3 regions of the Ruegeria sp. YKSF131 genome follow, and region 3 is predicted to be linked to each of the others. Evidence: riboswitches for the same ligand, from Rfam matches in the RefSeq annotation. Region 3 holds a riboswitch; each other region holds the start of a gene.

Region 1 (6,021 bases), on a different contig from region 3:
TTCGTTGCCAGCGGTGACATCGCTGCCAACAAGACGCGGGTCGTTTTCATCGCCAATCACGTTCGGATCGGCCAGATCAACACCGAACCCCTGAAGGAACCCTTGATTGCGAAGCACATCCACAGTGGGCTGGCTGACCGCAAGGTCCAACGTGGCGATTTTGGCGTCATTTGCCGCATCTCCCAGCGTGGCTTTTGCCCATTGTCCGATCAGAAGCCCCGCAAGGAAATTGTCCGTGGCAAAGGTCGCGTCGGCCGAGTCGATAGGCTCAAGTGGGGTGTCCAGCGCAATCACCAGCAGCCCGGCATCGCGGGCCTGCTGCACCGCCGGAACGATGGACGACGTATCCGACGCGGTCAGCAGGATACCCTTTGCGCCATCCAGAATGCAGGTTTCAATGGCCTGAACCTGAGTTTCGTGGTCTCCGTCGACTTTGCCGGCAAAGGCTTTCAGCGTCATGCCAAGCTCTTCGGCTTTAGCTGTGGCACCCTCTCTCATTTTAACAAAGAAAGGGTTGGTATCCGTCTTGGTGATCAGGCAAACGGTTTCACCTTCGGCCATTGCACTGCTTGCCATGGCCGTAACCGCCAGCGCCGTGGCGCCTGCAAGTTTCGCAAGTTTCATCGGTAGTCCTCCCAGTTTTCCCAATGCCCTTCCGGGCATACGTTTGATCGGGCGAAAACCGGCCCGATCTCACATAAAAACCATCACAAGATTCGAATTTCGAGTCAATAAATAAATCACTCTTATTTATTATTGACAGAAAGGAAGGGTTCCAACATTGTCGTCATGAAGGGGATGGCCGTGTCTGCAATGAACTCTCAGGGCAATACCACTGGCGTACGCGAGCCAGACATGCGCGGCACCAACCAAAGTGGAATGCGGGCCCGAAATGAACGGCTTGTCCTGTCACTGGTCCGGCGCCATCAGGCCCTCGCAAAATCTGAAATCGCGCGCATGACCGGCCTGTCGGCGCAGACGGTCTCGGTCATCATGCGCCAGTTGGAGAACGATGGGTTGCTGTTGCGGGGCGAACCGATCCGGGGAAAAGTCGGACAGCCATCGGTTCCCATGCGCCTGAACCCGGACGGCGCGTATTTCTTTGGGCTCAAAGTCGGGCGGCGCAGTACCGAACTGGTGCTGACGGATTTCCTTGGCAACGTCAGGCACCGCGAACGGCGGACCTATGATTTTCCGACGCCCGAGGCGACATTGAGCTTTTCCACAGAAAGCCTCGACAAAGTGATGGCGTCAATGTCGCACGAGGCGCGCAGCAGAATCGCGGGCCTTGGGATTGCCATGCCGTTCTACCTTTGGGACTGGGCACAAACATTGCAGGTTCCTCAGGAAAAAATGGATCCGTGGCGTGACGCGGACCTGAAAGGCGCGTTGGCCGCTAGCTATGACGTGCCGGTTTTCCTGCAAAACGACGCAACGGCCGCCTGCGGTGCCGAGCTGGTGTTTGGCCCGGCGGAAGGCCCACGAGATTTCCTGTATTTCTATGTCGGCTTCTTCATCGGGGGCGGGGTGGTTCTGAACGGCTCCATCTTTCCGGGGCGGGGAAATGCCGGTGCGCTTGGCCCATTGCCTGTGCCGGACGAAGTGGGCGGAGTGAAACCGTTGATAGATGTCGCCAGTCTTTATGTGCTGGAGCGTGCGGTTGGTGGAAATGCCGCAACAGCCGGTTCAATCTGGGAAACGACACGGCATTGGGACGTACCGGAAACCCTCCTTGAGAATTGGCTGAACCAGGCGGCGCACGGAATCGCCCATGCCATCGTCTCTTCTTGCAGCCTGATCGATTTCGAATGTATCAAGATTGATGGCTGGATGCCTGCTGATATCAAGGCGCGGCTGGTGGAAAGGGTTGAGCTCAAACTATCCCATATGAACCTGACCGGGCTTGAACGGCCCTTGGTGCTGGCAGGGGCGGCGGGCCCGGATGCCCGGTCATTGGGGGCGGCCAGTTTGCCATTGTCGGAAAGATACCTGCTCGAAGGGTAGGTTCATCCCCGAAAAACCCCGACCTGTATCCAAAGCGGATCAACCGGAAAAAGGGCATTGCCCGCTGAACTTTTTGACAGCCAGCGCAATTGATCGTTGACGGATGCTGAAGAAGTCTGGCAAGCCGCTCGGCATGTCCGGTTCCGGGGCGTGCTCTGGAATCAATAGGGAATGCGGTGCGGGCTTTGGCCCAATTCCGCAACTGCACCCGCAACTGTAAGCGGCGAGCAGGGCTGAAGTGCCACTGGAGTTAATCCGGGAAGGCCAGCCCAACGCTTTGACCCGCAAGTCAGGATACCTGCCGGACATGTGCCTTTGACAAGGGCACTCCTAATCGGCGACGGGATGTGCGTCGGAGCAGGATGCTTGAAAAAGCAGCTCGGCTTGGACGTCCCCGCAGTCAAAACGCATCTCGTACCGGGGTTGGTACGAAGGGACAAGGACGACTATTGATGACCAAGCTGCTTTCTGCAGCCGCTGTGGCGATGGCGCTTCCAGCGATGGCAAATGCGCATTTCCTGCTGGAATACACCTCTGACACCATGATCGACGCACCGGGGAATGTTCCGGTCAAGCTGATCTTCTGGCATCCGTTCTCGAACGGGCATGTCATGGATCTGGACAAGCCGCAGGAATTCTACGTGATCCACAACGGTCAGAAAACCGACCTGCTGGACACTCTGGAACCCGTGCGTTTCACCGGCGGCGAAAACGAAGGCGCGGCATTCAAGGGTTATGTTCCCGTCAAACGGTCGGGCGACTATGTGCTGGTGACAGTTCCCCAGCCCTATTACGAGGGGTCTGAGGATATCTATATCCAGCAGATCGCCAAGGCATTCATGAACCGCAACGAATTGCCGACCGACTGGATGAACCCGGTGGGCTTGCCGGTTGAGATCATCCCGCTCAACAAACCGACCAACATCATCGCGGGTTCGACCTTTACGGGTCGGGTTATGGCAGAAGGCCAACCGGTTGCGGGTGCCGAGATCGAGATCGAGTACATGGCCGCAGAACCGGACATGGAAAGCACGGCTGCTTCGGCCCCGACCGTCTCGCCGTTGCCGGGTGGTGCATTGGTCGCAACTTCGGATGATAACGGGTATTTCACATTCGGCGTTCCAAAAGCCGGATATTGGGGTTTTGCAGCGCTCGGCGCCGGTCCCGTGACCGAACACAATGGCAAAGAACTCAGCCAGGACGCGGTCATCTGGATCCGCGCCTGGGATTTGGAGTAACCGTAGATGCATATCGTTGACGGAGCCTTGTCCAACCCGGTTGTGATCGGCGGCGCCGTCGCTGCGGCGGGTGGAATTGCCATGGGCCTCAGGTCGCTGGATCTTGATCGCATCCCCACTGCGGGGGTGCTGTCAGCCAGCTTTTTCGTGGCATCGCTGATCCATGTTCCTATTGGTCCGTCGTCGGTGCACCTGATCCTCAACGGTATGGCCGGGCTTTTGCTGGGGTGGGCCGCATTCCCGGCCCTGTTCGTCGGGCTTTTGCTGCAAGCCGTCTTCTTTGGCTTTGGCGGGTTGACGGTATTGGGGATCAACACCCTGAACATCGCGTTGCCCGCGGTTCTGGCCGGACTGATCTTTAGCCGCCTGATCGCCCACGGCTCACCTCTGCAAGGTGCGATATGGGGCGGGGTTGGCGGTGCCTTTGCCATTGCCGCCACAACCGGCATGGTTGCGTTTTCACTGGCCTTGTCCGGGGATGCCTTCCTGCCTGCGGCCAAGCTTGTTTTCTTTGCACATATTCCTGTCATGGCGATTGAGGCGATCCTGACCGGGTTCGCGGTTTTGCTGGCGCGCAAGGTCAAGCCCGAGCTGTTTGTCAAACGAGCGGTCGCATGAGGTATCTGGCAATCATTCTGGCGCTGTGCTGTGCACCCCTACCTGCCTTGGCGCATAAGGTCATAGCCGGAGTGTTTGAATCCGGTGACGCCATCGAAGGCGAAATCGGCTTTTCCAACGGCGACATGGCAAGCGATACCGAGGTCATCGTCAACGGCCCGGACGGAGCCGAGCTGGGCCGTATCGTAACAGATGCAGACGGGTTCTTTATCTACACGCCAAACGCGCCGGTGGCCCATACTTTCTTTGCAATCCTTGGTGCCGGGCATGTGGCCGAGGTTACCATGCCCGCTGCGGATGTCGCCCGGATCATGGGCGTTGAAGCGGAACCTGATACCCCGCCAACAAACGCACCTGCCCAGACAGCGGCGGTGCTCAGCGATGAACAACAACAGGTCATTGCCAGGGCTGTTCGTGATGAGCTGCGCCCGCTACGACGCGAGATCGCGGCTTACCGCGAACAAAATGATCTGCAAACTGTTCTGGGTGGGATCGGATATATCGTCGGTCTGTTTGGTCTGGGCTTTTACTTTGCGGCACGCCGCAAGCTGGCGGCCTGATGGCGCATGTTCTGGGACAACAGGAAAGCACGCTGGTCAAAGCGGGCGCGCAGCGGCGCGGCGCGATCAACCCGCTTGATCCTAGGATGCGGATCGTTATGGCGGTTGTCTTCGCGGTGGTGACAGTGGCGGTGTCCTCGCTGACAGCGCTGTGCGCGGCTCTGGCGGTGTCCCTTTCGCTTCTTGCCGCGTCGCGTCTGCCCTGGCGGAAGACATTGAAACGCATGGCCATGATGGACGGGTTCATCCTGTTCATGCTGGTGTTGTTGCCATTCTCCATGCCCGGCGACCCGATGTTTACGCTCTGGGGGTTTCCCGCAAGCTGGCAGGGCTTCTGGAAAGCGGTCGAGATCGCCTTGACGGCCAACGCGGTCATCCTGTCCCTTATGGTGCTGGTCGGCACGATGGAGCCGGTCACGCTTGGCCACGCCCTGCACCGCCTGCGCTGCCCCGAAAAGCTGGTTCACCTTTTGATGTTCACCATCCGATATATCGAGGTTCTGCGGGAAGAATACCTGCGCCTGCGCGCGGCCATGAAAGTGCGCGGCTTTCGCCCGGCAACAAACTGGCACACCTATCGCAGCTTTGGCTATCTCGTGGGCATGATGCTGGTGCGCGCGATCGAAAGATCCGAACGCATTCTTGATGCGATGAGATGCCGGGGTTTTTCAGGCCGTATGCTGTTGCTTCAGGACTTTACCCTGACCCGAAGGGACATCGTTTTTGCCGCAGGTCTTGGTGCTCTTTGCGCGGGTCTGATCATACTGGATTTGGCATGACACTGATTGCGCTTGAAGAAATCCGCTTTGCCTACGCCGGTCAGCCACCCGTTCTTGACGGTGCCAGCCTCAGCCTGTCCGCTGGTCAACGCCTGTCGCTGACGGGCCCGAACGGGGCAGGAAAATCGACCTTGCTGCGCATTACGCTTGGCTTGCAGCGCGCACAGTCCGGCACGGTCAGGATCTTTGGTCAGCAAAGGGTGCATGAGGCTGATTTTCACGACGTGCGCCGCCGGGTGGGCCTTGTGTTTCAGGATGCGGATGATCAGTTGTTCTGCCCGACCGTCGCCGAGGATATCGCCTTTGGCCCGCTCAACCTGGGCAGAACACGCGACGAAGCACTTGCCATCGTTGAAAGCGTGTTGGGTGATCTGGACCTGATGCATCTGAAGAACCGCATCACCCACAATTTGTCAGGGGGTGAAAAACGGCTGGTTACGCTGGCGACCGTTCTGGCGATGGAGCCCGAGGTTCTGCTGCTTGATGAACCCACCAACGCGCTGGACCCACGGAACAAGGCCCGGCTGCTGGAAATCCTCCGGGCATTGCCGCAAGCGATCCTTCTTGTCAGCCATTCCCCGGCCTTCCGCGCCGAACTGGCACCGGATGCGCTGGATTTGCGAGACGGAAAACTGGTTGCTGTCTGACAGGACCAATACGTGTTCAGCTGTTCCGCTTTCGGCTCATAAGCCCATATCTGACTGCCCATGCGCGAAACGATAGGCGTCTGCGACGGTCCTGTTTCACCGGGTGTTTCGACTGCGCGCCACCTTTTCGGTTGAACTCGAAAACGTCGATGATGCGCTCGGCGCAACCGCAGGC
Region 2 (6,021 bases), on a different contig from region 3:
CGAGATGCTCTTCACCACCAACTTTCGGGCCGATAACCCGGTTCAGGATCACAACCTCTTCGGCGCAATCGAGGCCAGAGACCTGAAAGCTTCTACCGCCGTCAGGAATTGGACCGGCGGGGGCGATGGCGCCACACCCGCCACTACTGCATGCGTGGTGACCATGTTTGTTTTCGTGGCCATGGTCGTGGCTATGGGTATCGGATGACATGATCGGACCTCAAGAATCTCTATGGTCCTTTGTAAGTAGTTCCTACAGTAACTAGAGCTTCAATACCTTTCTGAATTTTTTAGCATCCGGGTTCCTTGCGCGTGATACCGACACTCCATTCCTTCTTGCGGGCTGGTCGCGTGGATGCAATCTAGTCGCAGAGGACGCAAAAAATTCTGGAACAGGTCAATGCAGAAACGGATCGCAATTACCATCACGTTAGTCTCGATTACTGCCGGTTGCTCAGCCCAGTTCACTGGGGCCAAAAGCAAAGCACTTGAACCAGGCAACGTGCCAGATTCAGTCGTTGCGCTGGCAGGGCCGGGGCAGGATCTGGCCACGGCACGCCTTTTGCCAGAAGACAATTGCTTCTGGTATGAGCACAGCGGACCTGTCGAGACGACATTGGTACCATTGCGCGCGACGAATGGCGCTCCGATCTGCGCCGCGCGAGACGCCTGATAAAAAAGAGGGCGACGACGTCCACCTACGCTGCCCAAAATTTATGAGCGGGCTGTGACGCTATCTTCGGCCGAGTATAAATATGCGGTCGAGCCGATTCTTACATGTGGGTAGAGATCATTGATATGGGCCATGATCATTCTAACACATCCAGAACTTGCGCGACCACCGATGCTTCTAGGCTGAGGCGTGCCGTGAATTCTGAGATATGTATCTCGATTTCCAACGTATAGATAAAGGGCTCGAGAGCCGAGAGCATTACTTGGCCCGGGTTCCATACCATCCCGAAATTCCGCGTATTCGGGGTTGCGCTCGATCATTGAAGCCGTTGGCGTCCAATGTGGCCACTCGACCTTGCGCCGGATAGCATAGGTTCCGGGCTCGTAAAGGTTCCCTCGCGCGATCGCAACGCCATAGCGCATTGCGGTCCCGCCTTCCTCGATATGGTAAAGATAGCGCGCGACCGCATCGACATGGATGTCACCAGGAACCAAACCATCATTTGCTACGACACGTCGTGGTAAAAAACGGTCATGAACGCCCCATGGATTTGAGGTCGCTGGATCGTAATCAAATGGCGTGACCTGGCTGTCCCAATAGGTCTTTTGCGACGAGGTTGGCCATGTTTTGGCGATCAATGGACTGGCCGCAGACGCGGAAAACAGCGCAGTGGTTGATTGAATGAAATAGCGCCTTGTCAGCATAGATCTCAGCCTGGTTCACAAGTTCAATGTATTTGCATCGCATTTTCACGATCAAATTCGAGTCTTAAAGCCTCTAGCAGCTAGAGCTTCAAGAGGTTTCAGGTAACGCTTAGTTTATCCAGTCGATCAGGTGCGCGGTGGCGTGAACTCTGATTTGATCGAGTTTGCTTTGGACTGGGTCAAAAAAGCAATGGAAAGAACCGAAATGCCCATTGTAGTTGCTTCATGTTTTCGGTTTCCGACGATGCAAGCCAAAGGAACAAGACGGGAATTCGGCGCGGCTTTGCAACAGCTTATCTGTCCTTGGATACAGAGCGGCAAAAACCCGCGCGCACGCTGTACTTGCCGCTTAGACCCGCTGAATCCGCGTAGTTGTCTTCTCAGCCAGGAATGTCAATCAGGAGTCATCGCCGTCAGGCTGCACGGTCACTTTGGCCTCCACGGGCACACCCTCAACCATCAGAGGGCTGTGGCTGTTGCCATTGAGAGAAACTTTTACTTCAACATCGCCATCGGGGAGCGACGGAAGGTGTAACCAATTGGCATAAAGGCGGCCCAGCTTTTCGCCGTTGATATAAACATGCGCGTGACCTTCGCCTGGAACGTCAGCCGTGGAGGCATTTTCCGGAGCAAAGCGAAAGTTCTGCGGTGTCACACGCAGATTCCAGCCCGCCATAGGATCCTTAATCATCTGGATCGCCACACTGGGGGCGTCGCTGTCGGCAGGCAGATTAGTGGCAGCGGAGTGGTCGTGCGCTGCCATCTCCATGTTGCCGCCGTGTTGGGCCGGGTCAGTATGGTCATGGCTCTCAAAGGTGCTACCGCTGCTGGCGGCAATCACAAAGCCAGCACCGCCGCCAAAGACAAGTCCGATGGCAAAGAGAGCAAGAGAACGGGACATCTTGTCATCCTCAATAAAAAAAACCCGCCGGTGTAACCAGCGGGGTAGCAATGGAGGAGCGCGATCAGACTGCAGCGCCTGCGCGCTTGCCTTCTGTCTGCCAGAAGTGGCCGGTGAAACTGCCTAAGAGTGCCCAGGCGGCCATGCCGATGCCGAAGGCCCGGGCAGCAAAAAGCGCCCCGATCTCGGTCGGAACCGGCCCAGAGAAACTCTCAGGCTCAGGGGCCCCGATAATATGCGGTACCATTAGCAGCACGGCCGCAATCAGGTAGCTTACCAGGTTACCTCCAAAGGCAATCAGCCACATGGCTACGCCGGCTGCGGCAACGGTGACCGTCCACCAGATCTGACGCACTCCCACATCTGCTGCCGCTACGCCGGGAACTTCTGGAGCCAGTGACAAGCCAGGAGCAAAGTGGAAGGCGACAAAGCCCGCAAGACCCCAAAGCAGGCCGGTGCGGCCGTTGATCTCATGCCCCTGACGTTCGGCTACTGACATCAGCGCCGCCAGGACTAGCGCATAGCCGGTGTAGGTAAGCATGGTGAAGATAATGCTGAGACCATCGCGCATCGGCTCGGCGAACATGCCGGGCAGGTCGGGATGCGCAGTTACGGGATCAGCGCCAAAATGCACCAGGTCGCCGCCCTCATAGAGCTCGGCGTGAAGTAGCACTGGCTGCACGAAATACAACTGCAGAAGGGCGGCAATCAGCCCCGCTGCTGCACCAGCGAACAAGCCGCTGGTCAGAATACGACTGAACATTGTTTTAGTGGCAGGGGAAGCCAGTTGCGTGGCGCACATCATGAGCCGCGTCATGCAGGCCAGAAGCCTGAACATGGCCAGTCACGGTAATGATCCCTAGACCCAGAACCACGGCGAATACTGCAGGCAGAAAGGATGCGCCAGCGGCGGATGCCTTGATCGTTTTTGTCGTCATTTTAATCCTCCTCGCCGTCACACCCGACGGCATATGTTGTGTCCATCCTACGGCCGGTCTCCTGACTCGCAGGTCACAGCAGACTTCCCCCTTCCCAGCGCCATTACGCCAGTGGTATTGGAAGGCCGCTCGCCGCTCACAGTCGCGGGGGCGGTCAAGGCTTCAGTGCGGTAGTTTGGTGCACCGTCCTCATTCCCGTTTCAGTCCCAGTGCGTAGGCACCTTTGGACACCGTAGAAGCCTTTATTGTTCCATAGTGCTTTGTTCCGTCAAGTACGAAAGCGACATCATAGTATTCTGCAGCGGTCAATCTTAGGTAATGGCAGGCTTGGTTTAGATTTTAGCCGTTCAGTGCAGAAGGCTAAGTCGAAAAACACAAACTGTAAGCTGAAAACTCGACACCGGAGCTTTGGTCGGCAAGTTGCATGTTGGCTATCTTTTTTGTGCCGGTATACGTGCAATCGCCTTGAAACGTAGCTTACCTAGCTTCCTGGCGTCAGCGAAGTCGCCGTCAGTACTGTCCTCATACATCCGCATGAAGATCATTATGTCCGGAAGATCGACAACCGTAACCTCACCGAAAAGATAGGCGGTCTTGCCGCTTTGTCGCACCGCCAACGTCTGTGGTCGGTGACAACCGGACATGCAATCCACTTGCTGCAACTCGGCTTGCACCCCCGATGCCTCCAGCGTTGCGGCTAATTGATCATAAAGGGTGGAATCCGCGTCGCGGCAGGTTCTGCAAAGCGTGAGGTTAGGTAGGCACATGCGTCAGGCTGATCCTTGATCGAGAACTTCCATCTGAGATTTCATATTTGCTGGTCGGTTGTTAGCTCAGTTTCAATACGTGTTTTGACTCTAAGTCTGGAAAAGAGTCCATACTCAGGCAGGAAGGACACATGAGCCCTAGCCCTCGAAAACTTTGCAAATACACCGAGTGCGAGACGGGGATTTGGCAGGGCGAAGAAGCAACCATCAGACGAAAAAATTTTTAAGTTTCTACGTGAGACTGAGCTGAAGCAGGTGGTAGGCGATGAAGTGGAAACAGCTCACGCGAAACATCTTTGTTCTTCAATAATCTGAAACAGCATTGCCTCCGGGATCGGCTCGCCATGACACGCCTATTTTCAGGTCCGCGCGCACCGCGCCTCCCAAGGCGAATTCCGAGACGCGACAGGTTCTTGTTGCGCGTAACTAGGTTCGTTCTATCGTCAATTACAGTCTAGATCCGGGACATATAGCGGGGTTCGTGCTTGATGGTTACCTTTCGGTTACCACGACCGATCATGGGACTGAATGCGTAGCGACAACCGACGACATTCAAAAGGAAGTACGCTGATGCGAAACGCCTCGGCATTAACAACTTTTCTGTCTGCGTCACTACAACCGAGGATCGCCCATGCCGCCATCGGTTCTCGCCGCAACCCGGTGTGATGGGTGTTGTGATAACGGCATATCTCCGGGTGCAGCCAGTCTTCGAACTCCTCCAATGTCATCGACGCAGTGCCGGAGCCGTCGCATTTCCCCTTATCCTTGGGGGATAATTGCGTTCTTCCCTAAAGTAGATGAACGGCCTCCATGGTCGTCCTAATCAGGCGTTCGATATCTTCGCCGTAACGCGCTCGACCCGGTGGCCTTTACTTGACGGAGATACTCCAATCTGAGCGGGTCAAATGGAAGGTTTCGCTGCGGAAACGCGCCCATTGTCTACGTGTATGGCTTGCGGAATCCCAACAGTAGGCCAATACGACACCTCCGAGATATCTGGCGCGCGGATCGAATTCGTTCACACGCAATGGTGCAAACACAAGCAGATGGACGAGTCGGACTGAGCATCGAAACTCAACTATGCGCCCAGAACAATGCAGGTCGTGACATCAATTGCGAGAGGCAACCAATGTCTACCCAATGGTTTAGCCGCTAGAAACCTGTACCCAACGATCAGGGTGAATCGGGTCCTGTATTCGTAGGAAAAGATACCTTGTTTCCTTCCACGTTTTGATCCTGTTGGTAACATTGTCCAGAACCAAATCGCCTTCACTCGAGCGATAGACTAGAACAGCATGGCCATTGCGATTGGTGTCCAAGACGGTCGCGATTAGTAGCTTCGTAGGATCCACACCGTTCTGCACAAGTTCAAACTTCTTTTGCAAAGCGAAGTCTTCGCAATCTCCTGACCCTTGCGTCGGCAGTGTCCAGTATTCCTTTGTCCCGTATTGGCTTTGATCCGAAACGGCACGGATTCTCCGATTGACGCGCGTGTTGATCGTTTTAACGATCTGATTTTCTTGTGCCACGGACAGACCAGAACTACGAGCGCTCGCGCACGCCCAAGAGTAATCTTTGCATAGTGTTTTGGCACCGGATGGCGCTTCAATCTTTCTGTCAAGACCGATCGAGGGAAGCTCAGAGGCTTGTAATGTAGCGGCAGACACAAAAAAGCTGCATATAAAACAGATCATTGGGAGATAACCCAGCAGGTTTTTCGATAACATTCTCTGAACTAACGTGGGATTTGTCATATCTGCCTTCTCCATGCTCGTTCCTCGAAGGTATCCAAACTTCCGGGGCCAATGTATTTTATTCCAAGCCTTCATGTGCCTTGAGGCATTGCAACTGCTTCTTAGCCTCTAGGGGTAAAGCGGCAAAAATTTGCAGATTCTTTGGTATTTCTTCCTTAGTTGACAGCATCAGAGCATCCACGCCATCACCAGTCCGGCATAGCTAACAGCGCGAACTAGAGGGTAAGCTGATCGCAATTCTCTCATTCAACAAAAATACAACACAGATCGGCCGTCATCGCTTA
Region 3 (6,021 bases):
CGCTTTTTGTTCACTTTTTGTCAGGAGGTGTTTTGCACCCATAAGCCGTTGTTTTTGCTTACGCTCTTTCTGGATTGCAAATCCGTGTACACCGGTTCGATTCCGGTACTCGCCTCCAACAACATCCAAATCGCTGACTTAACCCCGCAGTACACGCGTGCGACGCTCGGTATTTCAAGACGTTCAAGGCCCGCGATTCTGTCGAATTGCGGGCCAGATATGGCGTGTTTTTCGGAACTCCTGCCTACCCCTGTTCGTTCAAGGGGCGCGATTTTGTCTGGTATGTGCTTTACGTTCAGGCGCGCCCTTGTGGCACAACCTCGTATCCCGGCTCCTCCGGCTCATCATCCGTCATTTCGGCAGGGAAGCCCGGGGCGGTGATATCCAGGCCGGTTGCCTCTTCCAGCCGCTTGATAATATTTGGTGAAAGCTCGCGTTCGCCATAGCGTGCGATACCATCGTTAAAGATGTTGATCATCACCGGGTTTATTTCCAGCGGCACCCCGGCGCGGTCGGCGACCTCCTGAAACAGACCGATATCCTTCTTCACCAGATCCATGGTGAAGGAAATATCGCGCGACCCGTTCAAGATGACCTGACTTTCGGTTTCGTGCACGAAGGACGTGCCGGACGAGATTTTGATCGCCTCATAGGTCGTGTTCAGATCCATCCCCGCAGCCTTTGCCGTAACCAGTGCTTCGGCGCAGGTGATCAGGTTGGCGGTGGCAAGATAATTGGTCATCACTTTCAGCACCGAGGCCGAGCCCAGTTCGCCGGTGTGCAAAACCCGACGACCCATTGTCGTCAGGAACGGCAGAATTCGTTCAAACGTTTCCCGGTCACAGCCCGCAAAGATCGAGATATTGCCCGTCGCGGCACGGTGGCACCCGCCAGAAACCGGGCAATCGACGGCCGCACCGCCGCGCGATATGACTTCGGCTCCCAGGCGTTTGACTTCGGCCTCGTCCGTGGTCGACATCTCCATCCAGATCTTGCCGGGGCCCACTTCGGGCAACATCTCCTGCATCACTGCATCCGATGCTGCCGGAGACGGCAGACAGGTGATCACCGCATCGCAATCGCGCATCAACTGGGCGGGCCCCTCAGCCGCCTTTGCACCTTTGGCGACAAACTCGGCCACCAGATCCGCGTTCAGGTCATGCACAGTCAGATCAATGCCGTTGCGCAAAAGGGATCCCGAAAGCTTGCCGCCTACGTTACCCAGACCGATAAATCCCACTTTCATATGACGCATCTCCAAGTTCGTCGTTTTCCCGTCATGCGACCACATACCGAACACATTCTTCATGCCGCCGAACGACGCCTACAGGTCGCTTTTTTCTCCTTGGCTTATTTGTTGCGCGCGAACCGCTTGACAAGCGGGTCAGCGGTGCCGCATGTCCCTGTCGTTGGTGTCGGCGACAGCCGATGAAAAGGGAATGCGTCAACGGTTCATCCGCCAAACGCAGCCGCCCCCGCGACCGTGACCGGAGAGGATGCCCAATGCCACTGGCCTGTGCCGGGAAGGCGGGACATCCGACAGAGCGACCGCTCTGGCATCCGCAAGCCGGGAGACCTGCCAACACCCGAAGTTGAAACCGGGCGGGGTGTTCCGGTGTCGGGTCCATGTGCAGACGTGGTGCCCGCATGAAACCCCGTCCCCCGCGAAGAGGATTTGGGGGGATGAGAGACATGAGCGAGAACGCACCGGTAGAGCTACTGGTCTGCACGACTTGCCGCCGGGGTCTGCCCGTCGAGGATGACGCTGAGCGACCCGGCACATTGTTGCACAAGGCCCTGGAACAGGCTGTCCTGCCGGATGGCATCATTCTGAAACCGGTCGAATGCCTTTCGAACTGCGATCAGGGCTGTTCCATCGTGCTTCGGGGCGGGCCGGATCGCTGGACCTTTGTTTACGAGAATCTGAACGAAATCGATCACGTCGATGTCATCATCGATGGCGCGACTAAGTATCTGGCCACAGGCGATGGTCTGGTGAAATGGCGCGACCGTCCTGAACATTTCCGCAAAAACTGCGCCTCGCGCATTCCCCCGATTGGAGCCTGAGATCATGTCGAACCTTGAAAAACTCCCCGTCACTGTGATCACCGGCTTTCTGGGCTCGGGCAAAACCACGCTGGTGCGCCATCTGATGCAGAACCCGCAGGGCAAGCGCCTTGCGATTGTTGTTAACGAGTTTGGCGATGTGGGTGTTGATGGCGACATCCTGAAGTCCTGCGCGATTCCGGAATGCCCTGCGGAAAACATCATGGAACTGGCAAACGGCTGCATCTGCTGCACCGTGGCCGACGATTTCATCCCGACCATCGAGGCGCTGATGGCGCTGGAACCGCGCCCGGATCACATTTTGATCGAAACATCCGGCCTTGCACTGCCCAAACCGCTGCTGAAAGCGTTTGATTGGCCTGATATCCGTTCGAAAATTACCGTTGATGGCGTTATTGCGCTGGCCGATGCCGAGGCCGTGGCCGCCGGTCGCTTTGCTCCGAACGTTGAAGCGGTGGATGCCCAACGGCTGGCTGATGACTCGATCGACCACGAAACACCCTTGTCCGAGGTGTTCGAGGATCAGATCTCGTGCGCGGATATCATCCTGCTGACCAAGCCCGATCTGGCAGGTCCCGAAGGTGTCGCGAAAGCTAAACAGATCATCGCCGCTGAGGCGCCGCGCCCGCTTCCCGTCGTCGAGGTTGCCGAGGGTGTCGTCGACGTACGCGTCGTGCTTGGCCTTGAGGCTGCCGCCGAAAATGACATGGACGCGCGCCCGTCACATCACGATGGCCATCACGATCATGAGCATGACGATTTCGAAAGCATCATCGTCGAGTTGCCGGAACAGACCGACCCGGCGGAACTGGTTGCCAGGATTGAACGTCTGGCAACTGAGCTGAATATCCTGCGCGTCAAAGGCTATGCCGCCGTCACTGGCAAACCGATGCGCCTGCTGGTTCAGGCTGTCGGCGCACGGGTTCGTCACCAATACGACCGCCCGTGGGAGCCCGGTGAAGAGCGCCGCTCGCGCCTGGTCGTCATTGCCGAACATGACGACATCAAAGAGGCTGAGATCCGTGATATCCTAGTGGGTGTGACCGAGGTTGCCGAGTAAGTCATGCACGTCGTCTTTCGCGAAAGCCACGGGCTCGAGGAAACCGAGACCCCAACCGATCTGGGCCAAAGCCCAGCCGATCTGGTTGTGCTGTCCTTTTCCGACAGTGACCTGGGCGCTTTCGCGGCGGGCTGGCATCGCGGCGGCGGACCTGAGGGGCGGATGCCAACCTTGCGACTGGCCAATCTTGCAGCATTGAAACACCCACTGTCCGTCGACACCTATGTTGAACAGACACTTGAAGGCGCAAAGGGCATCCTGATCCGTCTGATCGGTGGCGTGCCCTATTGGTCTTACGGGTTGCAACAGGTTCTGGCACTGGCACAGGCCAAAGGCATCGCGCTGGCCGTTTTACCGGCGGATGGGCGCGAAGACACTCGGTTGGATGAGTATTCGACCCTGCCCCTCTCGACCCTGCGGCGGCTGGCACATCTTTGTGATACCGGCGGAGAAGTCGCCGCGCAGGCCGCATTGGCCCAGATGGCGTTAGCAGCAGGGCTTTATGCCGGCCCGGTGATGGGCGCGAAAACCGTGCCCGAATGCGGTGCGTGGTGCCCGGAACAAGGTGTCATCCCGGTGGATTCCGCGTTCGAGAACGATGCTAAACGCATTCTCGTAACCTTCTACCGCGCTTATCTGACATCAGCAGACACAGCCCCGGTCGCGGCCCTGATCCGCAGCTTGCGCGCCCGCGGGCTCCAGGCGGTGGGTTTGTTCGCCCCGTCGCTCAAGGCCCCGGCCGCTGCCAACTGGCTCAGGGAACAGGTCGTTGCCCTGAGACCATCGGCCATCATCAACGCCACTTCATTCTCGGGAAAGGGCGCGTCTGGCACGTCGCCTTTGGACGCGGCGGATGTGCCGGTGTTTCAGGTCGCCCTCGCCACCTCGCGACGCAAGGCTTGGGCCGAGGCCGAACGCGGCCTGTCGCCTGCCGACCTCGCCATGCATGTGGTATTACCCGAAGTGGACGGGCGAATATCAGCAGGCATTGCCTCCTTCAAAGAGCCGGGCAAGCGCGATCCGCATCTGGAATACTCGCGTTTTGCGCATCGGGCCGAGCCGGACCGGATCGAGGCGATCATCGACCGGGTATCGGGCTGGCTCGCCCTGAATGACAAACCCAAGGCAGACCAGATCCCCGCGTTGGTACTGTCCACATATCCAGGCAAAGACTGGCAGATGGCCCATGCGGTCGGTCTCGACGCGTTGGCCTCAGCCGAAGCGATGCTGTCTGATCTTCACGGTGAAGGCTACGACATCACGGCTGCCGAACCGATTGCCGACACACTCTTGGACGCCCGGGTATCGTGGCCGCTTGAGGATTATCTGAGTGCACTCGCTGAATTGCCCGAGACCCTGCGCACCGATCTGCACACCGTATGGGGCGATCCCGAGCAAGACCCAATTTTCGCTCATGACGCGTTTCACTTCACGGCTTTGCGACGCGGCAAGGCACTGGTCGCACTGCAACCAGAACGCGGAACACCCGAGCTGCGCGATGACGACTATCACGACCTTTCGCGCACCCCGCGCCATAGCTATGTCGCCTTCTATTTGTGGCTGCGCAAAGGTCTTGGAGCGGATGCGCTGATCCATATCGGTGCGCATGGCACGCTGGAATGGCTGCCCGGCAAATCAGTCGCCCTATCGGCAAACTGTTGGCCCGAGGCACTGATCCGTGACCTGCCGGTGATCTACCCGTTCATCGTCAACGACCCGGGCGAGGCCGCGCAGGCCAAACGCCGGATCGGCGCGGTGACCCTGGGCCACATCCCGCCTCCCATGAAAGAAAGCGGAACGCCTGACCGGATGGTGCGGCTGGAAGCCCTGCTGGACGAATTTTCAAACGCGGACGGTCTTGACCCCAGACGCCGCGACCGGCTGCAGGAAGATATCCGGGAAGAAGCACAGGCCATTGGACTGGAGAACGATCTGGGTCTGGATCAGGCCACCAGCACCGCCGAAGCAATCACGCGCATTGACCGCTTTGTCTGCGATATCAAAGAAAGTCAGTTCGGCGACGGGCTGCACGTCTATGGGCGTGTACCGGACGTGACCGGCAGTTTCGACCCAGCCCCATCCGCCCATGCCGAACGCAAGGCCCTGATCAATGCGCTGGCCGGCAAGAGGATCGAGGCTGGCCCGTCCGGCTCGCCCTATCGGGGCCGCTTTGACGTGCTGCCGACCGGGCGAAACCTTTACACCACCGATCCGCGATCTGTGCCCACCCGCGCAGCTTACACGCAAGGCGTGAAACTGGCCGAGGAACTGGTACGGCGGCACTTGCAGGAGGAAGGTGATTACCCGAAAGGGCTGATTGTCGATCTGTGGGGATCGGCCACCATGCGCACTGCGGGCGAAGAATTCGCCATGGCCCTGCACCTGCTGGGTGTAAAGCCGGTTTGGGACAAGGGATCCGAGCGGGTTTCGGGTATCGAAGTTTTACCCATCACCGACCTGAGCCGCCCGCGTCTGGACGTCACCCTGCGGGTTTCGGGCTTGTTTCGCGATGTGTTCCCCACATTGTCAGCCCTTTATGGTCAGGCGGTTCGGGCTTTGTCAGAGCGTGATGAAGCGACCGACTGGAACCCCTATGCCGGTCACGCCCCGGCTACGCGGGTGTTTGGCCCGGCACCCGGCAGTTACGGCCTGAACATGACCCATCTGTCCGAGACCTATACGGACGAGGCGCGCGCCCAAGCCGGGGAGGCATGGCTTGAGGCCAGCTCGTACGCGCTGGAAGGTGAACACATCGCGCAGGACAAAGCGGGAATCACGGATCGTGTCGCCAATGCCGACAGTTTTGTTCACCTCCAGGATCTGACGGAAACTGACCTGCTGCTGGCCAACGACTATGCCACGCATGAAGCCGGTTTTGCCGCCGCCAAAAAGGT

The links. A riboswitch is a leader RNA that binds a small molecule or an ion and turns the genes downstream of it on or off. The one in region 3 is predicted to bind cobalamin.
Region 1: another riboswitch for cobalamin. It lies ahead of AC2FLZ_RS17070 (DUF4198 domain-containing protein); the one in region 3 lies ahead of AC2FLZ_RS17280 (DUF1636 family protein).
Region 2: another riboswitch for cobalamin. It lies ahead of AC2FLZ_RS11100 (CbtB domain-containing protein); the one in region 3 lies ahead of AC2FLZ_RS17280 (DUF1636 family protein).

What each region holds. Positions count from the first base shown of each region.
Region 1 covers NZ_JBXWQZ010000055.1:14,057-20,077, forward strand. Annotated here, with positions in the region: gene AC2FLZ_RS17060 (sugar ABC transporter substrate-binding protein) at 1-624, opposite strand, end outside; gene AC2FLZ_RS17065 (ROK family transcriptional regulator) at 814-2,004, shown strand; cobalamin riboswitch at 2,126-2,324, shown strand; gene AC2FLZ_RS17070 (DUF4198 domain-containing protein) at 2,457-3,242, shown strand; gene cbiM (cobalt transporter CbiM) at 3,249-3,860, shown strand; gene AC2FLZ_RS17080 (NikL family nickel/cobalt ECF transporter subunit) at 3,857-4,420, shown strand; gene cbiQ (cobalt ECF transporter T component CbiQ) at 4,420-5,199, shown strand; gene AC2FLZ_RS17090 (energy-coupling factor ABC transporter ATP-binding protein) at 5,196-5,846, shown strand; gene AC2FLZ_RS17095 (hypothetical protein) at 5,863-6,021, opposite strand, start outside.
Region 2 covers NZ_JBXWQZ010000025.1:32,519-38,539, forward strand. Annotated here, with positions in the region: gene AC2FLZ_RS11075 (heavy metal translocating P-type ATPase) at 1-211, opposite strand, end outside; gene AC2FLZ_RS11080 (hypothetical protein) at 401-673, shown strand; gene AC2FLZ_RS11085 (L,D-transpeptidase) at 715-1,377, opposite strand; gene AC2FLZ_RS11090 (hypothetical protein) at 1,775-2,278, opposite strand; gene AC2FLZ_RS11095 (CbtA family protein) at 2,343-3,041, opposite strand; gene AC2FLZ_RS11100 (CbtB domain-containing protein) at 3,046-3,216, opposite strand; cobalamin riboswitch at 3,251-3,466, opposite strand; gene AC2FLZ_RS11105 (DUF1636 family protein) at 3,648-3,983, opposite strand; gene AC2FLZ_RS11110 (transglutaminase-like cysteine peptidase) at 5,129-5,752, opposite strand.
Region 3 covers NZ_JBXWQZ010000057.1:3-6,023, forward strand. Annotated here, with positions in the region: gene AC2FLZ_RS17275 (NAD(P)-dependent oxidoreductase) at 296-1,291, opposite strand; cobalamin riboswitch at 1,394-1,598, shown strand; gene AC2FLZ_RS17280 (DUF1636 family protein) at 1,693-2,067, shown strand; gene cobW (cobalamin biosynthesis protein CobW) at 2,072-3,127, shown strand; gene cobN (cobaltochelatase subunit CobN) at 3,131-6,021, shown strand, end outside.